One region of the Kitasatospora sp. NPDC127116 genome, then DNA from elsewhere that is predicted to be linked to it. Evidence: predicted binding sites of a transcription regulator. Region 1 holds the regulator's gene; the other holds the start of a gene.
The links. The regulator HspR, encoded in region 1, represses chaperone genes until heat shock. The targets are predictions, from matches to a motif close to TTGAGNNNNNNNNNCTCAA.
Positions count from the first base shown of each region.

Region 1 (7,569 bases):
GGAGGCGCTGTTCCGGTCGGGCCGGCTGCTGCGGGGGTCCCGGACGGGGGAGTCCGGTGGGTAGCCGCCGCTCAGCCGGTGGCGGCGCCGGTCGGCCAGTAGCCGGGGACGGCGGGCTGCTGCCGGGGGACGTTGAACTGCTCGCCGGGGGCGGTCCAGAAGCCCTCGCGCAGGGAGAGCGCCATGCCCGCCCAGTCGAGCGCGGTCTCGACCGTGTGGTTGAGGGCCTCCTGCGACCAGGTGTCGTCGAAGACCAGCGGCAGGACGGGGGCGACCTGCTCGATGGTGGCGATCAGCGGGTTGTGGGTGATGGCCTCGTCGACCAGGAGGACGATCGGCTTGCGCAGCGCCGACGCCCAGCCGAGCTCCAGGCTCACGCCGGCCGAGAGGGGGGCGCCGACGTAGGCGAACACGAGGTCGGCGGACTGGAGGGCGCGGAAGTCGGAGGGGACGCGGGGCTCCGGCGCGCGGCCGGAGATGGTCCAGGCGTCGCTGTGGTGCGCGCTGTACACGGCGGCACCGCTGCGCAGGAGGGTGGTGCGGAGCGTCGTCAGCCGCGTCCGGCTGGCGAGGGTCACCACGCTGTCGGCCGGCCCGGTCAGTCGCATCAGCGGGGCGGCCAGGAACACACGTGCACGCCGACCCTCAGGGGCCTGGCTGTCGTGGTGACGCAGGTAGGGCTCGGTCATGTCGACTCCGGGGAAAGGCCGACCGGGGGAGTGAGTGTCGGCGATGCGTTGGATGTGGTCTGCTCGGTGGACTGATGCCGCTGCTGAACGGTTTAGTATTTGACGGTACATTGGCAAGGTGTGGCGCCCTGCCGAGACCATTGAGGGCGAACTGATCGTCCATCGCATCTCCGTGTCGCGTCCAGGGTTGGCCTGTGTCATCTGGATGACTGGCAGAGAGATGACGCACACCCCCGCATGCGGAAGCAGGTGACAGCCTCCCCCTGGCGTGGCACCATGTGGACCGTTATCCTGCTTGACGCTTCTAGTGGCGATTCTCCAGAAAAGTGAGGGCGTGACTGATATGCACCAATTTGTCCGCGTGGTTGTGCTTTCATTGGTTGCCGTCGCCGCCGTGCTCGGTGCCGGCTCTCTCGTGAGCGCTGCCGACTCGCACGACGCGATTGCCGTCAATGCCTCCGTGAGCGTCGCAGACGACATCTCCTGGCAGTGAGTACGGCCGGGTGACTGCACGGCCGGGTAACCGCACGGCCGCGTGCCAGAGTATTGACGGACCCGCCTGAAGCCGGCTGGGCGAGTCAGTCGGAAGTCTCCTGCGCCTTTCGGCCGAGGACATATCCGAGTTGGAATAGCGAGTCGACCTTGTAGTCGTCTCGCATTTCGGCTATATGTCTGGCCAGTGTCCGCTCGCTAATTCCAAGGCGTCGTGCGATAACTCGGTGATTGGTTCCTTCGAGCATCTGGTCAATGATCGTCTGGCGCAGGCGTGACACGACCTGCTGCGGCACCGTGCGGTCGCCCTCGAATTCCAGGGCCCGGCTCCAGTACTGCTCGAAGACCTCATTGGCAAGATAGTCGACGACGGCAGGGTCGTAGATGAAGGCCGCGAGGCTCATGTCATCGTCGATCGGGATCACTGCCACGCGCCGATCCATCACTATGAGCCGCGTATAGGGCTCGTCAAGCGTGCGGTACTGGCCGCCGGCTTGGGCGAGTGTGGCGACGTAATCCCTGGTCGGCTGGTGGTATCGGGTGCTGGCGTGGTAGATCGTCCGCATCTTCGTCCCGCTGCGGAGCGTCTCCAGATCGTATGCGATCATTCCGGCGAGAAGATCCGGCTGCCGGGGGCCGCCAGGTTGGAGCGCCAGGGCCTCCTCGAATCCGGAACCCCTGAACTGCTCCAGCCGCTGCCGAATGAGCGCCTTCCCCCGAACATGCTCTATGGACCCTCCGGACCGCTTCGGGGTGTGGAATTCCCGGGCCAGATCCTGCAGTTCGGAGGGGAGCGATACGGCGCGTGACAGGAGTTCCAGTGCCTGACGTTGCCACGAATGGCTGAGGCTTGTCGAGAGCTGCGCGGGGTCGGCGGCCACGAAAACATTCGGATCATCACTGTCGGGTATGAGAAGGCCGATCCTCACCAGCTCGCCCCGCGCGGGATCATCCTGGTCGAGGTCGGAGTCCAACGGCAGTTTGCCGTCTCCTCGGATGACGGCGAGATATAGCTCTCGTGCTTCTGGCGAGAGGATGGTCAAGCCGGCGGCAAGGGGCTGCTCTCGTCCACTCATTCGCGACTCCTTGCCGTTACCGTGCTACCTGCGTCCCATCAGCGCTGGTGCTGAACGAGTTTTAGCATGCCAGATCTGGTGAGTCCCCCGGAGAGGGAATACGACCGCACTCTCTCACCGCACGGCAGCCGCCGGCACCCCCCGAGAGGAGGGGCCGGCGGCCGGTGGGTGCTTCGGTCAGCGCTTGGGGCGCCAGACGACGAGGGCGCTGGACTGCGGGGTGGGGGGCTGGTACGGGACGAGGTCGCGCCGGTAGGACGCGTGGACGGCGGCCTCGCGCTGCTGGAGGGCGGTGGCGGCGCCCTCCAGGGAGTCGACCAGTTCCGCGACCCGGGACCGCAGGGCGGTGACCTGGTTCTCCAGCTCGATGATCCGCTTGATGCCCGCCAGGTTGATGCCCTCGTCCTGGGAGAGCCGCTGGACCTCGCGCAACTGCTGGATGTCGCGGGCGGAGTAGCGGCGGCCGCGGCCGGCGGTGCGGTCGGGGCAGACCAGTCCGAGGCGGTCGTACTGACGCAGGGTCTGCGGGTGCAGACCGGACAGTTCGGCGGCCACGGAGATGACGTACACCGGGGTGTCCTCGGTGAGGACGTACGTCGGCGGGGCCGCGGCGGCGCGGCGGGTGCGGCGGGGGCCGGCGCCGGGCAGGCCCTCGCCGAGGCCGGGGCCGATCGGGGTGTCGGGGTCGATCGGGTTCATCGGGGACATCTGGTCGTCACGCTCCCTTCGCCGCCCGGAACAGGGCGGCGCGCGGATCGTCGGAGGCGGTGGCCTCGCGGTACTGCTCAAGGGCGTTCAGCGCGTCGCCGGTGACGTGCTGGGGCACCACGACCTCGACGGTGACGAGGAGGTCGCCGCGGGTGCCGTCCTTGCGGGTGGCGCCCTTGCCGCGGGCGCGCATGGTGAGGCCGTTGGCGCTGCCCGGGGGCAGCTTGAGCTTCACGGTCGGGCCGTTCAGCGTGGGCACCTCGATGGTGGCGCCGAGCGCGGCTTCGGGGAAGGCCACCGGGACGGTGACGGTGAGGTTGTCGCCCTTGCGGCCGAAGACCGGGTGGGAGTCGACGTGCACGGTCACGTAGAGGTCGCCGGGCTGCCCGCCGCGCTCGCCCTGGGCGCCCTTGCCCTTGAGCCGGATGCGCTGGTCGGCCTGGACGCCGGCCGGGATCCGGACCTGCATGGTGCGGGCCGAGCTGGCCCGGCCGCTGCCGTGGCAGTCGGGGCACGGGTCGTCGACGATCATGCCCCGGCCGCGGCAGTCCTTGCACGGCTCGGAGAGGGCGAAGGCGCCCTGGCCGCGGCTGACGGTGCCCGCGCCGACGCAGGTCGGACAGACCCGCGGGGTGGTGCCGGACTTGGCGCCGGTGCCGTTGCAGCCCCGGCAGGGGGCCTGGCTGGTCATCCGCAGCGGGACGGTCGCGCCGTCCACCGCCTCCTCGAAGGAGAGCGTCACCTCGGTCTCGACGTCGGCGCCGCGCCGGGGCTGGGCCTGCCGGGTGCCGCCGCGGTTGAAGAGGCCGCCGAACACGTCGCCGAGGCCGCCGCCGGCCTGGCCGGCGCCGCCCTGGCTGCCGCTGAAGAGGTCGCCGAAGTCGAAGCTGTAGCTGCCGTTGCCGCCGGGGGCGCCGCCGGCCCGGAAGCCGCCGTTGGCGAAGAGGCTGCGGGCCTCGTCGTACTCCTTGCGGCGCTTCTCGTCGGAGAGGACGTCGTACGCCTCGGAGATGTCCTTGAACCGCTCCTCGGCCTTGGAGTCACCCTTGTTGGCGTCGGGGTGGAACTCGCGCGCGAGCTTGCGGTAGGTCTTCTTGATCTCGGTGGCGGTGGCGTCCTTGGGCACGCCGAGGACCTTGTAGTAGTCCTTCTCGACAAAGTCCTTGCCACTCATGGCTTCCGCCACCTCCCGATGTCCATCGTCACTGTGCTGTCAACAGCCGGTGAGCAAACGGCTGCTGACAGAGCGCTGCGGAGCCGGCCGCCGTACTGGCCGGCGTACGACTCCGCAGCGCACTGGTTGTCAGCTGTCACAGGTTGTCAGCTGTCCGAGCCACCGTCGGACTTGTCCGCGTCGGCGGACTTCGGCTCGGCGTCCGGGGAGGACGCCTGGCTGCCGGGCTGGGGCTCCGCGACGGCCACCATCGCCGGGCGGATGATCCGCTCGCCGATGCGGTAGCCGGGCTGGAGGATCTGCACGCAGGTGTCCTCGGTGACGTCCGAGGAGTAGCTGTGCATCAGCGCCTCGTGCATGGTCGGGTCGAAGGGCTCGCCCTCCTTGCCGAACTGCTGCAGGCCCAGCTTGGCGACGACCGTCTCCAGCGACTCGGCGACGGACTTGAAGCCGCCCGTGACCTCGCCGTGCTCGCGGGCGCGGCCGATGTCGTCCAGGACCGGGATCAGCGACTCCAGGATGTTGGAGACGGCGATCTCGCGGACGGTCAGCCGGTCGCGCTCGACGCGCTTGCGGTAGTTCTGGTACTCGGCCTGGAGGCGCTGGAGGTCACCGGTGCGCTCGGCGAGCTCGCGCTTGGCGGTGGCGAGGTCGTCCGAACCGGATTCCCCGGTGCCGGCCGCGGCGGCCTCCTCGGCAGCCTTGATCACGGCCTCTTCGGCGGCGGAGTCGTCGCCGGGCTTACCGCCCTGCGGCTTGTCCGTCATGCCGCACCGCCCTTGGGCTTCTCGTCGTCCACGATCTCGGCGTCGACGACGTCGTCGTCCTTGGCCTGGGCGGAGTCACCGGAGGGGGCGGCACCGGCAGCGGCGTCGGCGTTGGCGTACAGCGCCTGGCCGAGCTTCTGCGCGGTGGTGGAGACCTTCTCCGAGGCCTCGCGGATCTTCGCGATGTCCTCGCCCTTCAGGGCCTCCTTGAGCTCGCCGATGGCGGTCTCGACCTCGGTCTTGACGTCGCCCGGCAGCTTGTCGGCGTTGTCGGCGATGAACTTCTCGGTCGAGTAGACGAGCTGCTCGGCGGAGTTGCGGGTCTCCACGGCCTCGCGGCGCTTGTGGTCGTCCTCGGCGTACTGCTCGGCCTCGCGGCGCATGCGGTCGACCTCGTCCTTCGGCAGCGAGGAGCCGCCGGTGACGGTCATCTTCTGCTCCTTGCCGGTGCCGAGGTCCTTGGCACCGACGTGCATGATGCCGTTGGCGTCGATGTCGAAGGTGACCTCGATCTGCGGCAGGCCGCGCGGCGCCGGCGGCAGGCCGGTCAGCTCGAACATGCCGAGCTTCTTGTTGTACGCGGCGATCTCGCGCTCGCCCTGGTAGACCTGGATCTGCACGGACGGCTGGTTGTCCTCGGCCGTGGTGAAGATCTCGGAGCGCTTGGTCGGGATCGTGGTGTTGCGCTCGATCAGCTTGGTCATGATGCCGCCCTTGGTCTCGATGCCGAGGGACAGCGGGGTGACGTCGAGCAGCAGGACGTCCTTGACCTCGCCCTTGAGGACACCGGCCTGGAGCGCGGCGCCGATGGCGACGACCTCGTCCGGGTTGACGCCCTTGTTGGCGTCCTGGCCGCCGGTCAGCTCCTTGACGAGCTCGGCGACGGCCGGCATGCGGGTCGAGCCGCCGACGAGGACGACGTGGTCGATCTCGGAGAGCGAGATGCCGGCGTCCTTGATGACGTTGTGGAACGGGACCTTGCAGCGCTCCAGCAGGTCCGCGGTCAGCTGCTGGAACTGGGCGCGGGTGAGCTTCTCGTCCAGGTGCAGCGGGCCCTCGGCGGAGGCCGTGATGTACGGCAGGTTGATCGAGGTCTCGGAGGACGAGGACAGCTCGATCTTCGCCTTCTCGGAGGCCTCGCGCAGACGCTGCAGGGCCATCTTGTCCTTGGACAGGTCGACGCCGTGGCCGGCCTGGAAGACCTTGACCAGGTGGTCGACGACGCGCTGGTCCCAGTCGTCACCACCGAGGTGGTTGTCACCGTTGGTGGCCTTCACCTCGACGACCCCGTCGCCGATCTCCAGCAGGGAGACGTCGAAGGTGCCGCCGCCGAGGTCGAAGACCAGGATGGTCTGGTCGTCCTTGTCCAGGCCGTACGCGAGGGCGGCCGCGGTCGGCTCGTTGACGATGCGCAGGACGTTGAGGCCCGCGATCTCACCGGCCTCCTTGGTGGCCTGGCGCTCGGAGTCGTTGAAGTACGCCGGGACGGTGATGACGGCGTCGGTGACGGTCTCGCCCAGGTACGCCTCGGCGTCCCGCTTCAGCTTCTGCAGCACGAAGGCCGAGATCTGCTGGGGGTTGAAGTCCTTGCCATCGATGTTGATCTTCCACCCGGTGCCCATGTGGCGCTTGACCGAGCGGATGGTGCGGTCGACGTTGGTGACCGCCTGGCGCTTGGCCACCTCGCCGACCAGAACCTCGCCGTTCTTGGCGAAGGCGACGACGGACGGCGTGGTCCGCGCACCCTCGGCGTTCGTGATGACGGTGGGCTCGCCACCCTCCAGAACGCTGACGACCGAGTTCGTCGTACCGAGGTCGATGCCGACCGCGCGTGCCATCGTAGATACCTCCACGGAAGAGTTGAGCTTTACGGGCTCAAGGATGCATGACTCGGTGGGCGGCGTCAACAGGTATGAGTGCGGCTCGCTCAACTTTGCTGAGCGGATCGGTGGGCGCCCGCCGCCGGAGTGCCCCGCCGCGCCGTGGCGGGGGTGCGCCCACGTGACTGCCGCCATAGCTTGGGAATCTTCTGGAGAACCGTTGTCCACCGGTAATGTCCGGGCCGTCGGCCCGGCAAGTTACCGACCAGTACACTCGGTTCCCGAAGAACGTGGAACCGCAGAGCCTGCTCAACCGCGAAGCCGCAGGAGACGGAGAGCCGATGCAGCTAGCAGCGATCGTCATCTCGCTGGTCACATTCGTGATCGGCACCGCGCTCGCCGCCCGTGCGGCGTTGTACATCTACAAGGTGGTCCGCACCGGCGCGCCGGACTCCACCCGCTTCGGGCAGCCCGCCCAGCGGGTGAAGACCGTCGCGACCGAGTTCGTCGGCCACACCAGGATGAACCGCTGGGGGATCGTCGGGATCGCCCACTGGTTCGTCGCGGTGGGCTTCTTCAGCCTGGTGCTGACCATCGTCAACGCCTTCGGCCAGCTCTTCGACGCCGACTTCGCGCTGCCGATCATCGGCCACTGGACGATCTGGCAGCTCTTCGTCGAGCTGGTCGGCACCCTGACCACCCTGGGCATCCTGGTCCTGATCGTGATCCGGCTGATGAGCCTGCCGTCCCGGTCGGGCCGCAAGTCCCGGTTCGCCGGCTCGATCGCCTGGCAGGCCTTCTACGTCGAGTACACGATCCTCGGCATCGGCCTGTGCATCCTGA
Region 1 is NZ_JBHXTL010000026.1:17,815-25,383, forward strand. It holds gene ACFVHV_RS13420 (hypothetical protein) at 72-689, opposite strand; gene ACFVHV_RS13425 (hypothetical protein) at 1,024-1,182, shown strand; gene ACFVHV_RS13430 (helix-turn-helix domain-containing protein) at 1,268-2,257, opposite strand; gene ACFVHV_RS13435 (heat shock protein transcriptional repressor HspR) at 2,435-2,965, opposite strand; gene dnaJ (molecular chaperone DnaJ) at 2,973-4,139, opposite strand; gene grpE (nucleotide exchange factor GrpE) at 4,286-4,906, opposite strand; gene dnaK (molecular chaperone DnaK) at 4,903-6,744, opposite strand; gene ACFVHV_RS13455 (heterodisulfide reductase-related iron-sulfur binding cluster) at 7,068-7,569, shown strand, end outside.

Region 2 (7,569 bases), on a different contig from region 1:
GGCGCCAGCCGGGCGTAGCCGCCGCCCAGCACCACCTCGGCCGGATCCAGCAGGTTGACCGCGCCGGCGGCCGCGGTGCCGAGCGCGGCACCGGCCCCGGCCAGCGCCGCGAGGGCGGCCCGCTCCCCGGCCCCGGCCCGGTCGGCGAGCAGCGCCACCCAGTCGCCCCGGGCTCCGGCCAGACCGGCCGCCCGCAGCACCGCCGCCTCGCCCGCGTACTGCTCCAGGCAGCCGTTCGCCCCGCAGGCGCAGCGCGGCCCGTCGGGGTGGACCGGCACGTGGCCGAACTCGCCGGCGAAGCCGCCGGCCCCGCGCAGCAGCCGGCCGCCGACCACGATCGCCGCGCCCACCCCGGCCTCGGCGGAGACGTACAGGAAGTCGTCCGGGCCCGCGCCCAGCCAGCGCTCGGCCAGTCCGCCGAGGTTGGCCTCGTTGTCCGCCTCGATCGGCAGCCCGGCCAGGCCGCCGCCGGCCGTCCGCAGCGCCGGGCGCAGTGCGGCGGCCAGCGGGACGTCCTGCCAGTCCAGGTTGGCGGCCCGCTGGAGCACCCCGCCGGAGCCGCCGACCAGCCCGGGCACGGCCAGGGTGAGCCCGGCCGGGCGCAGCCCCGACTCGGCGACGGCCTCGTGCAGCAGGTGGGCGAGGTCGGCCATCACGGCGGCGGGCTCGCGCCCGTGGTTGGAGACCTCCCGGCGCCGCCAGGCGCGCACCTCCCCGCGCAGGTCCACCACGCAGGCGCCCAGGTGGCGCACCCCGATCTCGGCGCCGAGGCCGCCGGGCCCGTCCGGGTTGAGGCCGAGCGCGGTGCCGGGACGGCCGACCTTGCCGCTGGGCGCGGCGGGGCCCTCCTCGACCACCAGGCCGGCGGCGATCAGCTGTTCGGCGAGCGAGGAGACGGCGGCCCTGGTCAGGCCGGTCCCGGCGGCCACCTCCGCGCGCGAGCGCGGTCCGCCCGCGATCGTCCCGAGCACCAGGGCCAGGTTGGCCCGGCGCATCCCCTGCTGGCTGGCGGGCCCGGTCCGGACCGGGTCCGGCTCACGCATAAGCCTCACCTCGCCCCTTTACGGCACATCCGGTGGCATCCCGGGTGCAGCGTAGTCGGGTTCCGCGGGCGCCGTCGCCGGCACCGGGACGGGCTCGGCCCGGGTCCGCCCGGCGGGCGGGACGAAGACCCACCGGCGCATCGCCCGGTAGCGGAACAGCATCGCCACGAAGGTGCCGACGACCATCCCGCTGAGGAAGTCCGCGACCTCCTGCTCGAAGGGCCCGATGTACGGCTCGCGCAGGTCCAGGAGGTAGCGGGAGACCACCAGCGGCACGTCGTTGACGGCGATCGCCACGGCGCTGACCAGGACGAACATCAGCACCTCGCGCTTGCGGCCGGCGGCCCGGAAGGCCCAGCGGCGGTTCAGCACGTAGGAGACGACGGTGCCGATCACGGTCGCGACGGTCAGCGCGACCACCGGTTTGCGCTCCAGCACCGTGAACTTGAGCTCGAAGTTGATCACCGTGGTGAGCACGAAGCAGCCGCTCCCGACCAGCAGGAACTTCACCAGCCGGCGGTGACGCACCAGGAAGGGGCGCAGCCGGTCGGGCACCCGGGCCAGGGCGCGCTGCGTGGGGGACGGCATCTCCGCAGTCTCGCACGCGGGGGTGCCGCCGGCCCTTCAGATCGCCGGTGGCCCGTTCGGGTCGCCGGCGGCCGTCGGACCGGCGGCTCCCGGAGCGCCGGTGCGTGGCCCGGGCCGCCGGTGCGGGCGGCCCGGGCCGGCGGTCAGGCGGCCACCAGCACCGTGGCCCCGGCCGGCTCCAGCGCCAGCTCCAGCACCTCCCGCACGTCCGCCACCGGGTGGACGGTGAGCCGCTCCAGCACCTCGGCCGGGACGTCGTCCAGGTCGGCCTCGTTGCGCCTGGGGATGATCACCGTGGTGACCCCGGCCCGGTCGGCGGCGAGCAGCTTCTGCTTCACCCCGCCGATCGGCAGCACCCGCCCGGTCAGCGACACCTCGCCGGTCATCGCCACGTCGGTGCGCACCCTGCGGCCCGAGAGCAGCGAGGCCAGCGCCGTGGTCATGGTGATGCCGGCGCTCGGCCCGTCCTTGGGGACGGCCCCGGCCGGGATGTGCAGGTGCACGCCGCGGTCCCGCAGCGAGGTGACCGGCAGCTCCAGCTCGGCGCCGCGCGAGCGCAGGTAGGAGAGCGCGATGTGCGCGGACTCCTTCATCACGTCGCCCAGCTGTCCGGTGAGGGTCAGCCCGGTGCCGCCGGTCTCGGCGTCGGCCAGCGAGGCCTCGATGTAGAGGACGTCGCCGCCGGCGCCGGTCACCGCGAGGCCGGTGGCCACGCCGGGGACGGCGGTGCGGCGCTCGGCCGGCTCCTGGGCGGACTCCGGCACGTGGTGCGGCCGGCCGATCAGGGCGCGCAGGTCCTGCGGGCCGACCCGGGCGGGCAGCTCGCGCTCGCCCAGTTCGGCCTGCGCGGCGATCCTGCGCAGCACCCGGGCGATCGAGCGCTCCAGGGTGCGCACGCCCGCCTCCCGGGTGTACTCCCCGGCGAGGCTGCGCAGCGCCGACTCGTCCACGGTGACCTGCCCGCCGCCGAGACCGGCCTTCTCCAGCTGGCGCGGGAGCAGGTGGTCGCGGGCGATGGCGACCTTCTCGTCCTCGGTGTAGCCGTCCAGCCGGACCAGCTCCATCCGGTCGAGCAGCGGCTCGGGGATGGCCTCCAGCACGTTGGCGGTGGCGAGGAAGACGACGTCGGAGAGGTCGAGCTCGACCTCCAGGTAGTGGTCCCGGAAGGTGTGGTTCTGCGCCGGGTCCAGCACCTCCAGCAGGGCGGCGGCCGGGTCGCCCCGGTAGTCGGAGCCGACCTTGTCGATCTCGTCGAGCAGGACGACCGGGTTCATCGAGCCGGCCTCCTTGATCGCCCGCACCAGCCGGCCGGGCAGCGCGCCGACGTAGGTGCGCCGGTGGCCGCGGATCTCCGCCTCGTCCCGGACGCCGCCGAGCGCGACCCGGACGAACCTGCGGCCCATGGCGCGGGCCACCGACTCGCCGAGCGAGGTCTTGCCGACGCCGGGCGGGCCGACCAGGGCCAGCACCGCGCCGCCCGCCCGTCGCCCGCCGGTACCGCTCGTGGGAAGCGCTCCGCGCTGCCCCTCCCGCGGGCCGCCGACCGGCCCGAGCCCCTGGTCGGCCCGGCGCTTGCGGACGGCCAGGTACTCGACGATGCGGTCCTTCACGTCGTCGAGGCCCGTGTGGTCGGCGTCCAGCACCGCGCGGGCGCCGGCGATGTCGTACTCGTCCTCGGTGCGCTCGCTCCAGGGCAGTTCCAGGACGGTGTCCAGCCAGGTCCGGATCCAGGAGCCCTCGGGCGACTGGTCGGAGGAGCGCTCCAGCTTGTCGACCTCCTTGAGCGCGGCCTCGCGGACCTTCTCGGGCAGGTCGGCGGCCTCGACCCGGGCGCGGTAGTCGCCCTCCTCGTCGGCCGCCTCGCCGTTCAGCTCGGCCAGTTCCTTGCGGACGGCCTCCAGCTGGCGGCGGAGCAGGAACTCCTTCTGCTGCTTGGCCACGCCCTCCTCGACGTCCTTGCGGATGGTGTCGTTGACCTCCTCCTCGGCGAGGTGGTCGCGCAGCAGGGTGAGCGCGTACTCCAGTCGGGCGACCTGGTCGGCCTCAAGCAGCACCTTGAGCTTCTGCTCGGCGGTGGCGAAGGGCGCGTAGCCGATGTTGTCGGCGAGCTCGCCGACGCCCTCGATCTGCGCCACCCGGTCGACGATCTGCCAGGCGCCGCGCTTGCGCAGCCACTGGGTGGACAGCGCCTTGTACTCCTTGACCAGCTCGGCGGCCCGGCCGGCCACCGGGGTGCCCACCGAGGACTCCCGGAACGGCGTGGTCTCCACCCAGAGGGCGGCGCCGGGGCCGGTGGTGCCGGCCCCGATCCGGACCCGGCTCACGGCGCGCACCAGCGCCGCCGGATCGCCGTCCGCCAGCCGGCCGACCTGCTCCACGGTGGCCAGGGTGCCGGCCGCCGCGTACGAGCCGTCCACCCGCGGGACCAGCAGGACCTGCGGCTTGCCGGTGCCGGTGGCGGCGGCCCGGGCGGCCTCGACCGCGGCGCGCACCTCGGCGTCCTTCAGGTCCAGCGGCACGACCATGCCCGGCAGGACGACCTCGTCGTCGAGCGGCAGCACGGGCAGGGTGAGCGGTGTGGACGTCGATGCCATGATCTCTCCCCAGTCAGTGAACTTGAGTCGACCTGACTAAGGCTTGGCGGCCGCCGGATGTTCCCGGCGCCCTGTTCGCCGTGAGCGAACACATATCGGGCCGGGAAGCCCGCGCCCGACTCCGTCAAGAGAGGGGTGGGCGCACCTCGGGGAATCCCGACAGGAGGCCCCCGGGGCCCGGACGGCCCCGGCCGGACGGCGGCGTCAACGCGCCGTCCACACCCGCGCGGGCGCACCGCCGGCGGCCGTCGCGACGGCCGGACGCGGCCGGGGCGGGCGCCGCTCCACCCGGCGCAGCCAGCGCCACAGCGCGACCCCGGTGAGCACCGCGGCCGGGTGCCCCACCCCCGTGATCACGTCCTTGTCGGTGGCGATCTGCTGGGCGATCATCAGCCCCGCACCGCCCAGCGCGAGCAGCCGCCCGCGCCAGGAGAGCAGCCCGGCCACCGCGCCCAGGCAGGCGAGCACGCCGTAACTGACCCCGATGTCCAGGTAGTCCATCGCCTCGGGCGCCATCCGCCCGGTCTCCACCGCGATGATCACCACCCCCTGGGAGAGCAGCGTGGCCGCGACGTGCCCGACCGCGAACACCGCCGCCGCCCGGGCCGGACCGACCCGGCGCTCCAGCGGGGCGAGGGTGAGGGCGAATCCCCACAGGTAGGGCATCCACACCTCGCCGGCCACCCAGAATCCGCTCAGCACAAGAGCGCGCAAAGGATGCTGGAGCAGGTTGTGCCCGTCCGAACTGGAGGCCTCCTGCAACCGCTGGACGAGTTCCGGGTCGGCGAGCTTGGCGAAGGTCGTGGTGGCGCCCACGACGGCGAGGTACCCGAGCGTGAAGGGCGTGCTCCGGGGTGTCGGCACCCGCTCCAGCAGCCACTGGAGGACGCCGGTGCGCAGCCCGAGGCGGAGCATTCCGTAGGGCGCTCCCGCACCCCCGCACCCGTCGGCACTCCGTCCGAGTCCCGCCATGCCGCCTCCGCTCCACGCCGCAGCCACCGGCTCCCCGCCCGGGCCCAACGTACCGGCGCGCGCCGCGGGTTCCGCCCGGTCGGGTGTTGTCGTGGCCACGGTACGTCGAGGTTCTGAGAGGCACCTGGGAAAAGCCCGTGAAGAACACCGCCGTAGCGGACGGCGGGATTCCCGACATTGGTCCAGACCTTCTCCCCCGCAACGCGGCAGTAGGGCCTCTGACCGGCGACTTGGCGTCAACTGAACTGCATACGTACCGTTACGCAGTGAAAATTCGCCGGGTAAGGTATCGGCCCGTGCCCACTCGTGCAGTGGGTCCGAGGGCGGCCCGACAGCCGGCCCACGGGCCGGAAACGTCCGGTCCACCTGCCGGGAAGCATCCGCTGTCCGTACGCTGCGAAGTGCGCGGGAGAAGTGGGCGGCCGACCATCCGTCCTCGGCTCCCGATCGCGCGACGGGACGGCGGACCCGGCACAGTCCACGACGGAACAAGACTACGAGCGGAGCCCCGCCATCCCCACAGGTGGCCGGCCCGCAGCCCTGGGGGCGGTGGCGTGACCGTGACAGAAATTCAGCAGGACAACCACAACACCGGTGGCACTGTGAGCAGCCAGCGCAGAGTCCTGGTGGTGGAGGACGAGCCCACGATCGCCGAGTCGATCGCCGCCCGGCTGGGCGCCGAGGGCTTCAAGGTCGCCGTGGCCCACGACGGCCCCGGCGCGGTCGACGGCTTCCACACCTGGCAGCCGGACCTGGTGGTCCTCGACATCATGCTGCCCGGCTTCGACGGGCTGGAGGTGTGCCGCCGGATCCAGGCCCAGCGCCCGGTGCCGGTGCTCATGCTGACCGCCCGCGACGACGAGACGGACCTGCTGGTCGGCCTCGGCGTGGGCGCGGACGACTACATGACCAAGCCGTTCTCGATGCGCGAACTGGCCGCCCGCGTCAACGTCCTGCTGCGCCGCGTCGAGCGCGCCCAGCAGGCCGCCCGCACGCCCGCACTGGGCAGCCTGCGGTTCGGCGAGCTGGAGATCGACCACGTGCAGCGCCGGGTCCGGCTGGCCTCGGGCGACGTCCACCTGACGCCGACCGAGTTCGACCTGCTCGCCTGCCTGGCCGCCCAGCCGCGCGCCGTGCTCACCCGCGAGCAGCTGCTGGCCGAGGTCTGGGACTGGACCGACGCGTCCGGCACCCGCACGGTGGACAGCCACGTCAAGGCGCTGCGCCGGAAGATCGGCGCCAGCTGGATCCGCACCGTCCACGGAGTCGGCTACGCCCTGGAGGCCCCGCTCTCCTGACGGCATCGATCGGGCGACGGGCCACCGGGGGGCCCGTGTCCGGACGACGCCGTGCCACCACGCGGGGGGACGACGCGGGGACCACAGGGGACAATGACCTTTCCACAGCAACGCAACGGGGAATCCGACGGCACGCGGCAGCAGAACCTGGCCGCCCGCGCCGCCCGCCGGGTCTGGGCCGACATCCGGCCGCTCGATCCGGTCCGCTCGATCAAGGGCAAACTCACCCTGCTCGTGATCGTCTCCGTGTTCCTGGCCACCGGGATGGTGGTCGTGGCGATCCGGTCCGAGACCCAGATCCGGATCATCATGGTCTTCTCCATGATCGCCTCGCTGCTCTTCATGCAGTTCCTCGCGCACGGGCTCACCGCCCCCCTGCGCGAGATGACGGCCGCCGCCCGCGCGATGGCCTCCGGGGACTACACCCGCCGGGTCGAGGCGGGCTCGCGCGACGAGATCGGCGAGCTGGCGGCCGCGTTCAACGCCATGGCCGCCGACCTCCAGGCCGCCGACCGGCACCGCCGTGAGCTGGTCGCCAACGTGTCGCACGAACTGCGCACGCCGATCGCCGCGCTGCGCGCCGTCCTGGAGAACGTGGTGGACGGCGTCGTCCAGCCCAATCCGGCCACCCTGGGAGCGGCGCTGGAGCAGACCGAGCGGCTCGGCCGGCTGGTCACCCACCTGCTCGACCTCTCCAAGATCGACGACGGCGTGGTCGACCTGGACGCCCGCCCCTTCGAGGTGCGCGAGTTCCTGGACGGCGTGCTGCGCGGGGTCACCGTGGACGGCGCCACGGCCGGCGGCGCCTTCTCCCGGCGCGGGGACGTCCGGCTGGCCCTGGAGGTCAGCCCCACCGGCCTGACCGGCGTGGCGGACCCGGAACGGCTCCACCAGGTGGTCGCCAACCTGGTCGACAACGCCTGCAAGCACTCCCCGCCCGGCGGCACCGTGACGGTGCGGGCGAGACCGGAGGGCGAGGAGGGCGGCCTGCTGCTGGAGGTCGAGGACGAGGGCCCCGGCATCCCGCCGGCCGACCGCACCCGGGTCTTCGACCGGTTCAGCCGCAGCGGCACC
Region 2 is NZ_JBHXTL010000179.1:7,112-14,680, forward strand. It holds gene ACFVHV_RS39840 (ROK family transcriptional regulator) at 1-1,043, opposite strand, end outside; gene ACFVHV_RS39845 (GtrA family protein) at 1,062-1,631, opposite strand; gene lon (endopeptidase La) at 1,775-4,225, opposite strand; gene ACFVHV_RS39855 (rhomboid-like protein) at 4,430-5,140, opposite strand; gene ACFVHV_RS39860 (response regulator transcription factor) at 5,758-6,495, shown strand; gene ACFVHV_RS39865 (HAMP domain-containing sensor histidine kinase) at 6,589-7,569, shown strand, end outside.
Region 2: the regulator HspR is predicted to act here: its motif matches at 4,248-4,266, upstream of lon (endopeptidase La).